Regions from separate parts of the Cobetia sp. 10Alg 146 genome, predicted to be linked through region 3. Evidence: predicted binding sites of a transcription regulator. Region 3 holds the regulator's gene; each other region holds the start of a gene.

Evidence for each region. The regulator PhoB, encoded in region 3, activates phosphate uptake and scavenging genes when phosphate is short. The targets are predictions, from matches to a motif close to TGTCATANNNNTGTCANA.
Region 1: the regulator PhoB is predicted to act here: its motif matches at 2,378-2,395, upstream of ugpB (sn-glycerol-3-phosphate ABC transporter substrate-binding protein UgpB).
Region 2: the regulator PhoB is predicted to act here: its motif matches at 2,221-2,238, upstream of QD172_RS13345 (PhoX family phosphatase).

Annotation. Positions count from the first base shown of each region.
Region 1 is NZ_JARWKT010000002.1:636,377-640,467, reverse strand. Features, by position in the region: gene ugpA (sn-glycerol-3-phosphate ABC transporter permease UgpA) at 1-677, opposite strand, end outside; gene ugpB (sn-glycerol-3-phosphate ABC transporter substrate-binding protein UgpB) at 869-2,209, opposite strand; gene QD172_RS05745 (hypothetical protein) at 2,514-3,101, shown strand; gene QD172_RS05740 (acyl-CoA dehydrogenase) at 3,227-4,091, opposite strand, start outside.
Region 2 is NZ_JARWKT010000007.1:130,941-135,031, forward strand. Features, by position in the region: gene QD172_RS13345 (PhoX family phosphatase) at 1-2,130, opposite strand, end outside; gene QD172_RS13350 (3-deoxy-7-phosphoheptulonate synthase) at 2,371-3,531, opposite strand.
Region 3 is NZ_JARWKT010000005.1:81,739-85,829, forward strand. Features, by position in the region: gene QD172_RS10395 (chorismate lyase) at 1-334, shown strand, start outside; gene ubiA (4-hydroxybenzoate octaprenyltransferase) at 365-1,246, shown strand; gene phoB (phosphate regulon transcriptional regulator PhoB) at 1,474-2,163, shown strand; gene phoR (phosphate regulon sensor histidine kinase PhoR) at 2,171-3,466, shown strand; gene cysZ (sulfate transporter CysZ) at 3,572-4,091, opposite strand, start outside.

The DNA.
Region 1 (4,091 bases), on a different contig from region 3:
TCGAAGAAGGCGTAGACCACGTTCATCACCAGCAGAAAGAAACTGGTCGGGGAGAGCAGCGGGAAGGTGATGGTCCAGAAACGTCGCCAGGGGCCGGCGCGATCCATAGCGGCCGCTTCCAGCAGGCTCTTGGGGATCGCCTGGAGACCTGCGAGGAAGAACACGAAGTTGTAGCTCATCTGTTTCCAGATCGAGGCCAGTACCACCAGCAGCATGGCCTGGTTGCCGTTGAGGTTGTGATTCCAGTCGATGCCGATGGCGGACAGCAGTTCCGGCAGGATGCCGAGCGTCGGGTCGAACAGGAACAGCCACAGGACGCCGGCCACGGCAGGTGCGACGGCATAGGGCCAGATGAGGAAGGTCTTGTAGGTGCTGGCGCCACGCAGCACGCGGTCTGCCAGCACGGCCAGCCCAAGGGCGAGTGCCATGGCGCCGAAGGCGACGGCAAACGAGAAGTAGACCGTCGTCCACAGGGTCTCCAGATATTCGGCTTCGCCGAGGACCGCGAGGAAGTTGGCAAGTCCGGCAAATTCACGTGAAAGCCCGAAGGCATCCTCGATATAGAAAGCCTGTTCGATGGCCTGCAGGGCCGGCCAGAAGAAGAACACGCCGACGATGATCAGCTGGGGGGCCAGCAGGATCCACGGCGTGAAGGGATGTCGATTGAAATGGGCCATGCAGCAGAGGTCTCGCAAGGAAGAGGGACTGATCACGTCAGTCGTGTGCGCATGGTCGGCGTGGATTCGGCCGACCATGCGCCATCAAGCCGGGAGAGAAGGGAAAGGGCACCGGTTTCGGGTGCGCTTTCCGCTCTCTGGCATCCAGGCATGGTGGGCCGCCCAGGCGGCCCACCATGGTGTGGCGGTGTTCAGCCGTTGGCGCGCTCGAACTTCTCCAGCAGCTTGTTGCCGCGCTCGACAGCCTGATCGAGACCGTCCTGCACGCTTTCCTTGCCAGCGAAGATCTTCTCGAGCTCTTCGTTGATCACGTCACGTATCTGCACCATGTTGCCCAGACGCAGGCCCTTGGAGTTCTCGGTCGGGGTCACGGAGGTCATCTGGGTGATGGCGACGTCAGTGCCCGGATTCTCGGCGTAGAAGCCCTGCTCACGTGTCAGCTCCGCCGCGGCGGTGGTGATCGGCAGGTAACCGGTGAACTGGTGCCAGTCGGCCTGGACTTCGGGCCTGGAGAGGTACTGGAAGAACTTGGCGACGCCCTGGTATTCCTCATCGCTGTGGCCGGACAGCACCCACAGTGACGCGCCGCCGATGATGGAGTTCTGCGGCGTCTCGATCGCGTCGCTGTCGTAGGGCAGCGGTGCCACGCCGAACTCGAAGCCCTTGGCGCTTTCCTTGACGCCGGCATAGCTGGCGGAGGAGCCCATCATCATCGCGCACTCACCGGAGTAGAACTTCGGCGCCGCGTCATCGAAGCGACCGCCGAACACGAAGCGCTTGTCGGCCTGCCAGTCGTCGAGGCGCTGGATGTGGTCGACCACGGCGGTCTTGTTGAATTCAAGGCGGGTATCGGTGCCGGCGAAGCCATTGGCCTGGCTGGCGAAGGGTACGTCATTGCGTGCCGAGAAGTTCTCCAGCATCACCCAGGACGGCCAGGTGGTCGTCAGGCCACAGCTGCCCGCGCCGGAATCGACGACCTTCTTGAGGGCATCACCCAGCTCCTGCCAGGTGGCCGGCACGGATTCGACACCGGCCTTGGCCAGCATGTCCTTGTTGTAATAGGTGACCGGGGTGGAGGAGTTGAACGGCATCGACAGCATCTTGCCTTCGGTGTCGGTGTAGTAGCCGGTGACGGAAGACAGGTAGGCCTTCGGATCGAAACTCGCGCCTTCTGACGGTGCATAGTCCGCCATCAGCTGATGGGCCGGCATGATGGCACCCTTGGCGCTCATCATGGTGGCGGTGCCGACCTCGAAGATCTGCACGATGTCCGGGCCCTTGCCGGCCCGGAAGGCGGCAATGGCGGACGTCATGGTCTCGGAGTAGTTGCCCTTGAAGACCGGCTTGACGACGAATTCATCCTGACTTGCATTGAAGTCGGCCGCGATCTCGTCGACCTTCTTGCCAAGTCCGCCCCCCATGGCGTGCCACCACTCGACTTCGGTGGCGGCCAGGGCACTGGCGGAAGCGGTCGCGAAACCGACTGCCAGCGCGAGGCTGGCAAGATGACGGGTGCCACGGGTGTTGAGCATTGCGTGATGGGTAGGGCGGCGCATGGTCGAGCTCCTGAGAGGGTCCCTGGTCAGCCTTGTGGGAGTCGCGCAGGCTGACTGCTGTCGATCGATGGCGAACGATCAAGCGAACATCTTTTTGTTCTTATGATGATCGTCCGAAAAGCGTAGACGACTCTAGAAGGCTTTCCTTACAACTTTATGACGGTTGGATGTTCATGTGCGGGTAACTACCGTCGGCCCTGCACGGGGCGCGGTGGATCAGGCGATCATCCGGCGAGTGTGCTAGTCTTGCGCGCTGAAAATGCCTGTGGCGGAGAATGCGATGAAAGTGGTGGAAGTGAGTGCCGGTGCCCGGCGCGATGCGTGTCTGGCGATGCTGTGTGCCGAAGTGCATGGCCGCGAGGGGGGGCTGGATGCGCTGGTGAGCTATGCCGGTGTCCGAGGTGTCTGGTTCGAGAACGAGACCGCTCGCCTGTTCGCGCTGGTGGACGATGCCGAGCGCATCCACTCCGCCGCCCTGTTGGTGCTCGACGAGAATGCGCGCGGGCTGAATCTTGCCCTGTGGGCGACGCCGCCGGTCCATCGTGGCCATGACCACGGCATCGCGCTGGTGTCACAGCTGGCGGATCACGGTCGTCTGCAGGTGCGTCTCACCGACGGCTCGCTGGTCAGCGTGCTGCGTCGCGCCGGGATCAACGACTGGCTGGAGGCCGAGGCCGAAGGCGATCGCCCGCGTGAGCTGGTCGGCATGAATCCGGCGGCGCGTGTCGGCACTCTCGCGGCGCTGGACGAGCCGCTGCGTCTGGATCGCGAGCGCATCAAGCGCACCTTCAAGGCGCGCCCGAAGGACTTCGAGACCTACAAGAACGCCTTCGTGCGTGATCTCGAGCACTTCGCGCGTCATATCTGAGATCGAGATGACGCGAAGCATGGCGCCTCCTGCCAATAAAAAGGCCCCGCTCACTGAGCGGGGCCTTTTTGGTTCTGCGATCAGCGATCAGGTCTTGCATCGCTCACGCGGGCGTCGGCCGGTGATCAGGCGGCGTCCTGCTGTGGGTTGGAGGCTGTGCCGTCACTCGCCATCGGCTTGCGCACGAAGGCGTCGAAATCGAAGTGGTCGACGGTCAGCATGTCGAGTACCTCGGCTTCGAAGACGCGCATGAAGTCGCCATCCTCAGCGGACAGGATACCGGCCTCGACCGCCGCTTCGATGCGCGCTTCCGGTGACAGTGCGTCGGCCGGGATCTCGCCCTTGTGGTAGGCCTTGGCCAGCGTCTTGTAGATCGGCTCCGCACGCGGGTAATCCTTGAGCAGCGCGTTGTAGCGGGCGAGGGCATTGTCCTTCTGGCCTTCGTCCTGAGCGTCCCAGGTGTTGTCGGTCAGCTTGGTACGCAGTGCACTGTCGGTGGAGACGGCACGTGCGATCTCGCGGGTCAGGCTGTCCCTGGGCATGGCGAACTGACGACCACGCGGCAGCGTGACGACGCGCAATGTCGTGGCCAGGGCACGGTTGGGCAGGTTGGCGAGCAGTTCGTCGAGTGCCTTCTCGGTGCGATGCAGCAACCATTGCATGCTGTAGTGGAACAGCGCTTCCTCGTGCTCACAGGCGTCCGATTCGTGCCACTGCTTGAGCGTCAGGGACGCCAGGTAGAGGTTGGAGAGCACGTCACCCAGACGAGCCGACAGCATCTCGCGTGCCTTGAGGCTGGAGCCGAGGCTGGCCATGGCCGCATCGGCGGACAGCGAGAAGGCGGCGCTGAAGCGATTGATGTGGTTGGCATAGGGCGTGGCAACGGCGTCGAAGCCGGTGGTCTTGCCGCCGATGCCGAAGCTCTGGCTGAAGGCGCGGGCCGCGCTGCCGAAGATGAGGCCTGCATGGCGGAAGAAGGCCTTGTCGAAG
Region 2 (4,091 bases), on a different contig from region 3:
ATCTTCACGCTGGATGACGACGGTCGCGGCGCGCGGGCGCACACTGCCGTCAGTTTCGGCAGTCGCATCCACACTCTGCGGCCAGTTGCCGGGATGCTGGATATTGACGAACAACGCCGTCCTGTCAGGTGTCGCGAAGATGCCGGTCACTTCACAGCCGTTCGGGCCAACCGCGAAGCGCTTGAGCTGTGCCTGGTTATCGGCACCGATCACGGCAGCATCCCCTTCGGCCTGCTGAAGCGCGGCCGGCACGACAGCCAGTAGCTGGTCATTGGTGACGTCCGCCACACCGGCGTAGCCGTTGTCCGTCTGGATCCACAGGATCCCCTGCTCGTCCTCACGTTCGTCGAAGTAGAGGCCATCCGGACTGGCGAATTCATTCATCTCAGTCAGGCCGGACAGGTTGTCGGCATCACTGGCCGCCGCGCCGAACACGAAGATCTCCCAATCGAAGGAGGTGTGATCCCCTGCCTCACGCCAGCGGATGATCTGTCCTGCCTCGTTGTCACCGCGCGGGTTGGCGGCATTGGTCGGCGCCGTCTTGTAACCGACTCCCGGCTCCTCGATGGCCTTGCCGTCATTGGTGAAGGCCGCCGCGGTACCCTCTTCGGTGCGCTTGGAGTTGTTGGTCAGTGTCATGTAGACCTCACCGGAAGCCGGGTCGACGGCACCCCACTCCGGGCGGTCCATCGGCGTGGCGCCCATCAGATCCGCCGCGTCCGCGGTATGGATGATGACACCGGCCAGATCATCGGCCGCCAGGCCCAGTGCAGCGGCCAGCGTCCGGCCATCCCTGGTCACGGCGTCCGGCGTCAGCTTCAGCCACTTGCCAGTGCCGTCGGCGGAGAACTGGGCAACATACAACGTGCCCTTGTCCAGATACTTGTCACCGATCGCCAGGCGATTCTTGTCGGCTCCCGGCACGTGCGCATCGGCGGCCTCCCATCTGGCATCGGAGACGAACTTGTAGATGTATTCGTTGCGCGAGTCATGGCCTGAATAGAACACCACCGGCTCGCCTTCGACCAGCTTGCCCGGCCAGCAACCTTCATGGCGGAAACGTCCCAGCGCGGTGCGCTTGACGGCCTTCTCACCGGTGTAGGGGTCGATCTCGACGATGTAGCCGAAGGTACGTGGCTCATTGCGATAATCCTTGTCGGCACTGTCCGCCGTCGGCGTATTGTCGAAGCGCGCGAATTCGCCATCGACTTCGCTGGCATCTCCCGCGGCGGTTTCCCAGCCGTAGCGGCCACGCTCGGTCTCGATGCCGATGCGATCATCATCGCTCTGACGATCACTGCGCTTGACGAAGTACCCCGGCCAGTTCTCCTCACAGGTCAGGTAGGTGCCCCAGGGGGTATAGCCGTTGGCGCAGTTGTTGTTGGTACCACGCGTGCGCGTGCCATCCGGAGAGAAGGCAGTCTTGACGTAATCACTGCCTGCCACCGGGCCACTCAACACCATCTCGCTGGCGCTGGTATAGCGACGGTTGTAGCCGGAGTTGCTCACCACATCCCACTTGCCGCCGGCATCCTTCTTGACTTCGACGACGGTCACGCCGTGGGCGTTGATCTCGGTACGCACTTCATCGGCCGGGCGCTTGCCGGACTCCGCATTGGTCGCGCCGCCCTTGGGCGCCCACAGGGCATCCTGATCGATGTACTCATTGTTCATCACCAGCAGGAAATTGCTGGAGGCGGTGTCTTCGCTCAGCGCGAAGTTGTGCATGCCGTCGTGATGCATGCCGATGCTGTTGAGCTGGGCCTCCGGCGTCATCGCCAGCGATTCACTCCACTGCGGTGCCTTGTCGTTGAGCGGAGTGCCCCACGGTGCCAGGACATGGGCGGTATACCCTGCAGGTACCACGAAGGCATCCGTGCGAGAGCCCTTGATGGACTCGAAGGCCAGCGCCAGCGGTGTCTTCGCCGGAGTCCCTGTGGTCTTGCCGCTGTCGGCATTGGCCGCACCGCTCAGGCCCGCCAGCCCGAAGCCGCCCAGCATGCTGGCAGCCGCCATGCCCAGACCACCCTGCAACACGCGACGACGGGAAAGGTGCTTGTCGATGATGGAAGAGAATGTCTCGTTGTGACTGGCATTCAGTAGGCGATGATCTTCAATTTCCTTGCTCATGCTGCTTCCCCGTAGTCAGGTTGCGGGTTGTTCTTTTCAGGCCTGGCCCCTGTGGGGCCGCCAAGGGCAACAAGAGTGATACGCGAACCAAATGACAGTCGTATGACGCGAACGATACGCCTCATGCAAACGACAGCGCCCGACGGTCGCATGACCATCGGACGCGGGGAATTCAAAAGCGCGAGACCTGCTCCGTCAGCCGTGAGGAAAGAGGGCTTCACCAGCAGGGTGGTGTCTGGGTCAGGCGTCTCGCAGACGCTCTGCCGCCAGACTCAGCAGATGCTCCGTCGTCTCCCACCCGAGACAGGCATCGGTCACGGAAACGCCATGGCGCAGCTGCGAGAGCTTGTCCGCTGCCGGCAATGCCTGCTTGCCCTCGTTGAGATGGCTTTCCAGCATCACGCCGATCAAGGCGTCATCACCGGCCAGACGCTGGGAGAGCACATCCAGCATCACTTCGCTCTGACGACGGTGGTCCTTGCGCGAGTTGGCATGACTGCAGTCGACCATCAGTCGCGGTGTCAGACCGGCCCCTTCCAGCTCTCGCCGGCAGGCGGCCACCGAGTCTGCATCGTAGTTGGGCTGACCATGGCCGCCCCGCAGCACCACGTGGGTGTGGGGATTGCCCGCGGTCTCGATCAGCGCCGGGCGCCCGCTGTCATCCATGCCGAAGTGACGATGCCCATGAGCTGCCGCACCGATCGCCTGCACGGCGACCTCGACCCCACCATCGGTTCCATTCTTGAAGCCTACGGCGCAGCCAAGGCCGGAGGCCATCTCGCGGTGGATCTGTGACTCGGTGGTGCGTGCCCCGATGGCCGCCCAGCCGAGCAGGTCTTCCAGGTAGGCGGCCGTCAGGGGCTGCAGCAGCTCCGTCGCCACCGGCAGGCCCAGCTGATTGATCTCGCGCATCAGCTCGCGCGCCTGACGCAGGCCGCTGGCCATGTCATCACTGCCATCCAGATGCGGATCATAGGCCAGTCCCTTCCAGCCCACCGTCGTGCGCGGCTTCTCGACATAGACGCGCATCACCAGCTTGAGGCGATCACTGACCTGCGGCTCGATCACCGCCAAGCGCTGGGCGTATTCACGCGCGGCCTTGAGATCATGGATGGAACACGGGCCGACTACCACCAGCAGACGATCATCCTCCCCGGCAAGAATCGCGTTGATCTCAGCGCGGTGCTGGCGAATCTGGCCGGCCAGGTCAGCATCCACCGGCAGCTGCGCGCGCAATTCGCTGGCGCTGGGCAGGGCTTCACGGCTGATGCGTCCGGGAGTGGTCGGTGTCTGGGCGGCATCGAAGCGGGTCACGGGGGTGGTCTCGGCGGTCATGGTGTCGACAGTGGTATCGGCTGTGTGCGGGTCATTCGTCAACACGCGTTCAAGGCTGGCGTTCATGGTCTTCTCTCCTGTGACGAAGCTTCGGCTTCATCACGCAATATTCACTCTGACAGACAGGGACTTCGCGAATCGTCACCCCGGTGTTGCTCGCCCTGCCCCGCGGTGACAGCGGAAAGAGGCAGGACGCCGCTAAATCGCCAGCGCCAATAACCATGCACGACCCGAGCGGAAGCGAAAGAGAAGCGGGTAGTCGGGATCGTGGTACGCATGGTCATTCCTCCAGTCATTCATGCTGCAATCATCGTTGGCACGTTAGGGTGGCACGCCTCTCTCGTCCTGAGAGATTGCCGGGCCCAAACGCAAGAACCCCCGGTCGTGGCTGCGACCGGGGGTTCTTCAAGGTGGTGGCAGCCCGTACGAGACAGGCACGCCGTAACCTCAGGCGCGCCCCTGTGTAAACCAATACCAATAGCCAGCCGCACACGCAGCCGACGCCAGCTGACCCGAAGGGCAGGCAGCGGCAGTGCGAAGGCGGGAGCTTGAGGATTGATTCATGGGTCGGGCCGGTGTCCAGTGATGACGATGAAGCGTCGATGACTCTATCCTTGCACTACGAA
Region 3 (4,091 bases):
GCCACGACGCCATGTCTGGCGGCGCGAAGTGGCCCTGTGTCATGGCGATGAGCCCTGGGTGATCGCGCGCTCGCTGGCGGCGCTGGACCTGGCCCATGGCCACCGTCTTTCGACGCTCGGCGAAGGCTCGCTGGGCCATTGGCTGTTCCGCCAGCCTGACCTGACCCGCAGCGCCATCGATGTCAGCCGGGCGCCACTGAGACTTGCCAGCACGCAGCCGCTGGCACGCACCGCCAGCCTGTGGATGCGCCGCTCGATGTTCTCGCACGGTCGCTTCCGGGTACTGGTCCAGGAAGGTTTCACCCCTCGGTTCCAGCACGCTCTGGAACTCTGATTCCCCACTGCCGTTCGATCAGGAGTCCTGATGTCAGCGTCATCCGCTTCCCGCCCGTCCAAACTGGCCGATTACCTCGCCCTGACTCGTCTGGACCGCCCCATCGGCACCTGGCTGCTGATGTGGCCGACCCTCTGGGCCCTGTGGCTGGCGGCCGATGGGCTACCGGACCGCGATACGCTGCTGATCTTCGTGGCTGGCGTCTATCTGATGCGTGCCGCCGGCTGCGTGATCAACGACTACGCGGATCGCCACTGGGACAAGCATGTCGAACGCACCCGGGATCGCCCGCTGACCTCAGGACGCATCACGGAGCGCGAGGCGCTGACCCTGTTCGGTGTGCTGGTCGCGGCCGCCTTCGTGCTGGTGTGCTTCACCAACCTGACCACGGTGCTGCTGTCGATCGTCGCCGTGCTGCTGGCGGCCAGCTATCCGTTCATGAAGCGCTTCCATCATCTGCCGCAGGTGGTGCTGGGTGCCGCCTTCGGCTGGGCGATTCCGATGGCCTTCGCGGCGACGCTTGAGGAGGTGCCGACCTATGGCTGGTGGCTGTTCGCGGCCAACCTGATGTGGACGGTGGCCTACGACACCGCCTATGCGATGGTCGATCGCAATGACGATCTCAAGGTCGGCATCAAGTCCACCGCCGTCCTGTTCGGCCGCGCCGACAAGCTGATGATCGGTCTGCTGCAGCTGGGCATGCTGGCGGTGTTGATCGGCATCGGCCTGCACCTGGCGCTGGGCATCTTCTACTGGCTGGGGCTGGCCGCGGCGGCCGTGACCTTCGTCTGGCAGCAGCGCCTGATTCGCGAGCGGGAGCGTGGCCCCTGCTTCCAGGCATTTCTCAACAACCACTGGTCCGGCCTGCTGATCTTCGCGGGCATCGCGCTGGCGACCTGGCCAGCTGCCTGACCCCTCTTTCCGGCCAACGGGCCCGAGTCCTCATCCGGTCTGCCAGCGACCTTCCTCGTGCGGCGAGGCGTGACATTCACGCCTTGAGAGAGTTGAGGGACTCGCTGGCAAGCCGGGCGGCAAGCTGCCAAGCTGGCGATTGTCATCTCACTGTCATATAAGCAGGTTGTAATCGTCATCGACTTGTCATTCTGGCGCGTGCGCCGACTGCTGCATGGGATCTAGCGATGAGCTCCAAGACCGTACTGATTGTCGACGACGAATCCTCGATACGCGAGATGATCGCCGTCGCCCTGGAAATGGCGGATTACCGCGTGCTGGAGGCCGACAATGCCCAGGACGCCCACGCCATCGTCGTCGATGAAAAGCCCGATCTGCTGTTGCTGGACTGGATGATGCCCGGCACCAGCGGGCTGGAACTGGCGCGCCGCCTCAAGCGTGACGAGACCACCGCGGAGCTGCCGATCATCCTGCTCACCGCCAAGGGCGAGGAAGACAACAAGATCCAGGGGCTCGAGGCCGGGGCGGACGATTACATCACCAAGCCCTTCTCGCCACGCGAGCTGGTGGCACGCCTCAAGGCCGTGCTGCGCCGCACCACGCCCAAGGGCGTCGAGGAGTCGGTGGAAGTCGAGGGTCTGATGCTCGACCCCGCCAGCCACCGCGTGACCGCACACGGCAACTCCCTGGAGGTCGGCCCCACCGAATACCGCCTGCTGCAGTTCTTCATGACCCATCAGGAGCGCGCCTACACCCGCAGCCAGCTGCTGGATCAGGTCTGGGGCGGCAATGTCTATGTCGAGGAGCGCACCGTGGACGTGCACATTCGTCGTCTGCGCAAGGCGCTGGGCGAGGGGCATCAGCACTTGATCCAGACCGTCCGCGGTACCGGTTATCGCTTCAGCGCCCAGGCCTGAGACGCGGATGCGCTACTGGACGAACGAGCTATGGCGGCTGGGCTATCTGGCGGGCGGCTTCGGGCTGGTCGGCGGACTGCTCGGCCTGCTGGGCTGGGGCCTGGCGCTGGGGCTGGCGCTGTACCTGTTCGTCCATCTCAAGCATCTCAAGAGCCTCTACACCTGGCTGATCACCAACCCCCATGAAGAGCCGCCGCCCGGCGATGGCGTCTGGGGGGATCTGCTCGATCGTCTGTATCGCTACCAGAAGGGTCAGCGTCAGGCACAGGAGCGACTGCGCAGCATCCTCAATCGCATCCAGGAATCCTCGGAAGCGATGCGCGATGGCCTGGTGATGCTCGACAACCACGGCGACATGGAGTGGTGGAACAGCGCTGCCGAGCAGTTGATCGGCCTCAAGGCCAGTCACGACCGCGGCCAGCACGTCACCAACTATCTGCGTGACCCCGTGTTCATCGATTACTTCAATCGTCTGGCCTATCGTGAGCCGCTGACCCTGCAATCGCCGCTCTCCGACAACCTGACCCTGCAGATCTCCATCACCCTGTTCGGTGACAACGAGCGCCTGGTGATGGTGCGCGATGTCACCCGTCTCTACCGTCTCGAGGAAATGCGCCGCGATTTCGTGGCCAATGTCTCCCATGAGCTGCGCACGCCGCTGACGGTACTGGCCGGCTACCTCGAGACCTATTCCGACTATGCCGATGACCTGCCCCCGCGCTGGCAGCGTGGCCTGGGACAGATGCAGAGTCAGACCGACCGCATGCAGCACCTCGTCGAGGATCTGCTGACCCTGTCGCGCCTGGAGACCGACGAGCTGTCGGGCGAAGGACGTCGCATCGACATGGCGCAGCTGCTGACGCGTATCCGGGAAGATGCCGAAGGCCTCTCGAAGGAGCGGCATGTCATCACGGTGGAGGTCGAGCCCGGACTGGCCCTGATGGGTGAGGAGCAGGAGCTGAGAAGCGCGATCTCGAATCTGGTTTTCAATGCGGTGCGTTACACGCCGGAAGACTGCCACATCACGCTGCGCTGCCAGAGCACCAGCGAGGGCGTGATGGTCGAGGTGGAGGATGACGGTGACGGCATTGATCCCGTGCATCTACCGCGCCTGACGGAGCGCTTCTATCGCATCGACAAGGGACGCAGCACCGCCACTGGTGGCACCGGGCTGGGGCTGGCCATCGTCAAGCATGTGCTGATCCGCCATCAGGGCCGCCTGGAGATCGACAGCCTGCCCGGCGAGGGCGCACGCTTCCGTTGTCATTTCCCGGTGGAACGCCGCTGCGCGACGACTGCCTGACGGTTGCAGCCCCACTGACACGAACGCCCCGCCGCGCCCTCTGCATGAGGTCACGGCGGGGCGTCGTGGTATCTGCGTTCGTCAACGCTCGCGATAAAGCCTGGCTCAGCGGCGCGGGGCAGGCAGCTGTCGGTAGTGGCTCTGCCACATCAGGACGGCACCCGCCACGGCCCCGGGAATGAACAGCAGGTTGGCCAAGGGCACCAGCGTCAGCACGAACACGGCACCACCGAAGGTCAGTGACGGCCACCAGCGCGCCTTGAGACGCTGCTTCATGTCACCGAAGCTGACCTGATGGTTGTCCATCGGATAGTCCAGATACTGGATCGCCATGCTCCAGGCCGAGAACAGCCCCCACAGCAGCGGTGAGAGCAGATTCAGGCCCGGAATGAAGCCGAGAATGAACAGCGCGATCATGCGGGGAATGAAGTAACCCAGTTTGGCCATCTCGCGCCCCAGCGAGTCGATCCCGATCTTCACCAGGCCACGCTCATCCTCGATCAGGGTGCCATCCAGACGATGCTCGACCTTCTCGGCCAGAATGCCGTAGAACGGCGCCGCGATCAGATTGGTCACCAGGCTGAAGGTGAAGAACACCGCCAGCAACAGACTCAGCACCAGCACC